Regions from separate parts of the Bacillus sp. JZ105 genome, predicted to be linked through region 2. Evidence: a T-box and tRNA genes for the amino acid it is inferred to sense, from the RefSeq annotation. Region 2 holds a T-box; the other holds one or more tRNA genes.
The links. The T-box of region 2 lies ahead of trpS (tryptophan--tRNA ligase). A T-box ahead of a tRNA ligase gene usually reads a tRNA of that ligase, here a tRNA-Trp.

Region 1: it encodes a tRNA-Trp, which carries the amino acid that the T-box ahead of trpS (tryptophan--tRNA ligase) is inferred to sense. The anticodon was not compared.

Annotation. Positions count from the first base shown of each region.
Region 1 is NZ_CP096387.1:882,908-885,129, forward strand. Features, by position in the region: tRNA gene M1D81_RS04345 (tRNA-Asn) at 1-50, shown strand, start outside; tRNA gene M1D81_RS04350 (tRNA-Ser) at 55-145, shown strand; tRNA gene M1D81_RS04355 (tRNA-Glu) at 163-237, shown strand; tRNA gene M1D81_RS04360 (tRNA-Val) at 271-346, shown strand; tRNA gene M1D81_RS04365 (tRNA-Met) at 362-438, shown strand; tRNA gene M1D81_RS04370 (tRNA-Asp) at 443-519, shown strand; tRNA gene M1D81_RS04375 (tRNA-Phe) at 538-613, shown strand; tRNA gene M1D81_RS04380 (tRNA-Thr) at 620-692, shown strand; tRNA gene M1D81_RS04385 (tRNA-Tyr) at 708-792, shown strand; tRNA gene M1D81_RS04390 (tRNA-Trp) at 807-880, shown strand; tRNA gene M1D81_RS04395 (tRNA-His) at 910-985, shown strand; tRNA gene M1D81_RS04400 (tRNA-Gln) at 995-1,066, shown strand; tRNA gene M1D81_RS04405 (tRNA-Gly) at 1,074-1,148, shown strand; tRNA gene M1D81_RS04410 (tRNA-Cys) at 1,154-1,224, shown strand; tRNA gene M1D81_RS04415 (tRNA-Leu) at 1,239-1,327, shown strand; tRNA gene M1D81_RS04420 (tRNA-Leu) at 1,365-1,446, shown strand; partial or broken gene M1D81_RS04425 (alpha/beta hydrolase fold domain-containing protein) at 1,572-1,728, opposite strand; gene M1D81_RS04430 (alpha/beta hydrolase) at 2,045-2,222, opposite strand, start outside.
Region 2 is NZ_CP096387.1:1,146,524-1,148,745, reverse strand. Features, by position in the region: gene M1D81_RS05685 (peptide ABC transporter substrate-binding protein) at 1-489, opposite strand, end outside; T-box leader at 972-1,192, shown strand; gene trpS (tryptophan--tRNA ligase) at 1,246-2,222, shown strand, end outside.

The DNA of each region.
Region 1 (2,222 bases), 260 kb from region 2:
ATCGGCTGTTAACCGATCGGTCGTAGGTTCGAATCCTACCTGCGGAGCCAATTTGGAGAGCTGTCCGAGTGGCCGAAGGAGCACGATTGGAAATCGTGTAGGCGGTAACCCCGTCTCAAGGGTTCGAATCCCTTGCTCTCCGCCACAATTTACATAATAAAGGGCCCGTTGGTCAAGCGGTTAAGACACCGCCCTTTCACGGCGGTAACACGGGTTCGAATCCCGTACGGGTCACCATTTTTATAGAATATACACCAGCATTTATTATTCGGAGGATTAGCTCAGCTGGGAGAGCATCTGCCTTACAAGCAGAGGGTCGGCGGTTCGAGCCCGTCATCCTCCACCATATCTTTTATATCGTCGCGGGGTGGAGCAGTTCGGTAGCTCGTCGGGCTCATAACCCGAAGGTCGCAGGTTCAAATCCTGCCCCCGCAACCAAAATGGTCCGGTAGTTCAGTTGGTTAGAATGCCTGCCTGTCACGCAGGAGGTCGCGGGTTCGAGTCCCGTCCGGACCGCCATTTTTCAAAAGAATACTTGGCTCGGTAGCTCAGTTGGTAGAGCAACGGACTGAAAATCCGTGTGTCGGCGGTTCGATTCCGTCCCGAGCCACCACTATTTGCCGGTGTAGCTCAATTGGTAGAGCAACTGACTTGTAATCAGTAGGTTGGGGGTTCAAGTCCTCTTGCCGGCACTGTTTTTCAAAAGTGGAGGGGTAGCGAAGTGGCTAAACGCGGCGGACTGTAAATCCGCTCCCTCCGGGTTCGGCGGTTCGAATCCGCCCCCCTCCACCATTTTTTGTTTTCATAGGGGCATAGTTTAACGGTAGAACAGAGGTCTCCAAAACCTCCGGTGTGGGTTCGATTCCTACTGCCCCTGCCAATTATACTTTATAATTCATTACATCTATGGCGGTTGTGGCGAAGTGGTTAACGCACCAGATTGTGGCTCTGGCACTCGTGGGTTCGATTCCCATCAATCGCCCCATTTTATTATTGGGCTATAGCCAAGCGGTAAGGCAACGGACTTTGACTCCGTCATGCGTTGGTTCGAATCCAGCTAGCCCAGTTGATATGCGGAAGTAGTTCAGTGGTAGAACACCACCTTGCCAAGGTGGGGGTCGCGGGTTCGAATCCCGTCTTCCGCTCCAATAATGGCGGCATAGCCAAGTGGTAAGGCAGAGGTCTGCAAAACCTTTATCCCCGGTTCAAATCCGGGTGTCGCCTTTTTTGAAAAGACTGCCGGGGTGGTGGAATTGGCAGACACACAGGACTTAAAATCCTGCGGTAGGTGACTACCGTGCCGGTTCAAGTCCGGCCCTCGGCACCATTGTTTTTTAATATAAGATGCGCTCTTTTATAATCATGCCGGTGTGGCGGAATTGGCAGACGCGCACGACTCAAAATCGTGTTCCTCACGGAGTGCCGGTTCGACCCCGGCCACCGGTATCAAATTGCTTTAGAATCAAGGCCTCAACATTAAGTTGAGGCCTTTTTCTTTGTGTTCTAACGCGCGACTATAAGCGACTAAAAAACCAAAATCGTGTGCGTAGATTGATTGAACTTTTGCTCTAAAGATAGCCTTCTGCATTATCACGTAATGAAGCTGGCTCTTCTCCTAATATAGCCTATATAAGGATATAAAAGTAGTTGAAATACCGGCTTTGGACCGCTTCTTTCTTCTGCCAGCGATACAACCGTCTCCAGATTTCCTCCTGCACTATCTCCACCGGAATAGAGAATTTGCCATACGCATTTACATACCTTCCGTATGATCTGGATATAATTCATAATATGTAAGATAACATTATTAAACTTGGAAAGAGTAAGTCTGAAACCGTCCAGTTTAAAATACCTTCATAAATATGCACAAAATTATATTGTACGAAAATGATGTTCTTATTGAACCAACCTTTTTAACATTAGTTTGATAAGCATAAAAATAAAGTAGGGATAGTACCACCTAATTAGGTACTATCCCTTTTCACTCCATTTACTTTTTAATTCTGCCGATGTAATCTTTTTGATTCTTTCTTTTGTGAAAAGTTTAAACCTCTGCCTTTACTACTCTTTCGAAAGCCTTCTTAACGGCTTGTAAATATTCATTCTTAGTTTGGACAGATATGTCTGCATTTGGATTCAATTCTTCGAAACCATGATAGCATCCAGGATACAAGTGAAATTCTACATCAACACCAGCTTGGGCAAGTTTAGTTACATAGGTT
Region 2 (2,222 bases):
AGCTTTAATGCCAACATCAGCAACTTTCGCTTTCCCTTTGTTTGCTGCTTCAGCACCTTTAATATAGTAAAGCTGGTAAGCATATTGAGATTCATTTTTAGGATCTAATGCCCATTTCCAAGCATATTCAAAATCTTCTGCTTTTACAGGGTCACCATTAGACCATTTTGCATCACGAAGTGTGAATGTATAAGTTTTACCATCAGCACTTGTTTTGATATCAGAAGCCATTGCATTTTCTGGCTTTCCTTCAGCGTTAATTCTTGTTAATCCCTCAAAAGTCTGACGGATGACACTGCCTGAAGTTGAATCATTTGCCAATCCCGGATGTAGAGAAAAAGGCTCAGTGGAGATATTCACATTTAATGTTGTTTTAGCCTCTCCAGAACTGCTCGTGCTGTCGCCTGATTTGTTTCCGCTGAAACCACAAGCGCTTAATACAAGTGTGAAAATAAGCATTAAAGTAACAACAGACCAACGCTTTTTCAACTGTATTCCCCCTTATAATATGTTTTTAGTTCAAAGGTCTCGATAGAAGATGAGATTCAGATTTAAGAAATAGCGTAAAAAAGTCCCTAAATAGCTTACTTTCTATTTCTTTTGTTTTTTCTGAATTTTCACTATGTAAAGAGCCTAGCACAAACGTGTGAACAAATTCATTATAATGAATAGAATAATTTATTGCAATATCAATTTCATATATTTTTTAAAAACGTAAATGGGGATAAAGAGGGATTTTTATAAACTAAAGTCTCAATCACTTCAACAAATTAAAGCGTAAATTGATTAAAATAATTTAACAAATTCAGCTGGAATAATGTTTTATACATATAATTAATCATCCTTTTTTAAAAGAATCTGACAGATATTTGGTATTTTATCTAAAATTTTAAGTGTCAATAGGCATGATGAGAAGGTCACATAATGGCTTCGTGACTTTTTCATGGTCATCCTTTATAATAGATAGACATACTGTTGCGATGAAAAAGAAGAGTACATATATTCACCATTTACAGAGAGTCTGCGGCCGGTGTGAGCAGATAATGGCATGTATGGAATGGGCTTTGGAGCAGCTAACCGAACACTTCTAAAAAAGTGAGTAGGCTTAGACGGAGCAGTCTCCGTTATCAACGTCTTGAGTGATTTCTATGTGAAATAACAAGGGTGGTACCACGGTTCATTCGTCCCTTTTCTGTTGAAAAGTGATGGGTGGGCCTTTTTATATTGAAGAAAAGAGGTTTTAGTATGACAAAGAAGACAATTTTTTCAGGCATTCAGCCGAGCGGTTCTGTCACATTAGGGAACTATATTGGAGCAATGAAGCAATTTGTCGATTTGCAGCATGACTATAATGGCTATTTTTGTGTCGTGGATCAGCATGCGATTACAGTGAGTCAGGACCGATTAGCTCTCCGCCAAAATATTAGAAGCTTAGCAGCTCTCTATTTAGCGGTTGGTCTTGATCCAGAGAAAGCGACATTGTTTATCCAATCAGAGGTACCTGCTCACGCCCAGGCAGGATGGATGCTTCAATGTGTTGCTTATATTGGGGAATTAGAAAGAATGACCCAATTTAAGGACAAATCCGCTGGAAAAGAAGCAGTTGTTTCAGGTCTATTAACGTATCCCCCATTAATGGCTGGCGATATCTTATTATATGGTACTGATTTAGTCCCTGTTGGAGAAGACCAAAAGCAGCATCTTGAATTGACTAGAACGCTTGCTGAACGCTTTAACCGAAAGTACAATGACATCTTCACTGTGCCTGAAGTGAAAATTCCAAAAGAAGGCGCTCGGATTATGTCTTTAACAGATCCAACGAAAAAAATGAGCAAATCCGATCCGAACCAAAAATCTTTCATTACCTTATTAGATGAACCAAAGCAGCTTGAAAAGAAAATTAAAAGTGCTGTGACGGATTCAGAAGGCATCGTCAAGTATGACAAAGAAAACAAGCCTGGAATTGCCAACTTGCTGACGATTTATTCTGTATTAGGCAACATACCCATTGCAGAGCTGGAGCAAAAGTACGAAGGCAAAGGATATGGTGAGTTTAAAGGAGATCTTGCGAACGTTGTCGTTGATGCTTTAAAACCAATTCAAGATCGATACTATGAACTCATTGAATCAGACGAGCTTGACCGCATTCTAGACGAAGGTGCTGAAAAAGCAAACCGCGCAGCAAACAAAATGCTGAAAAAAATGGAGAATGCGATGGGTCT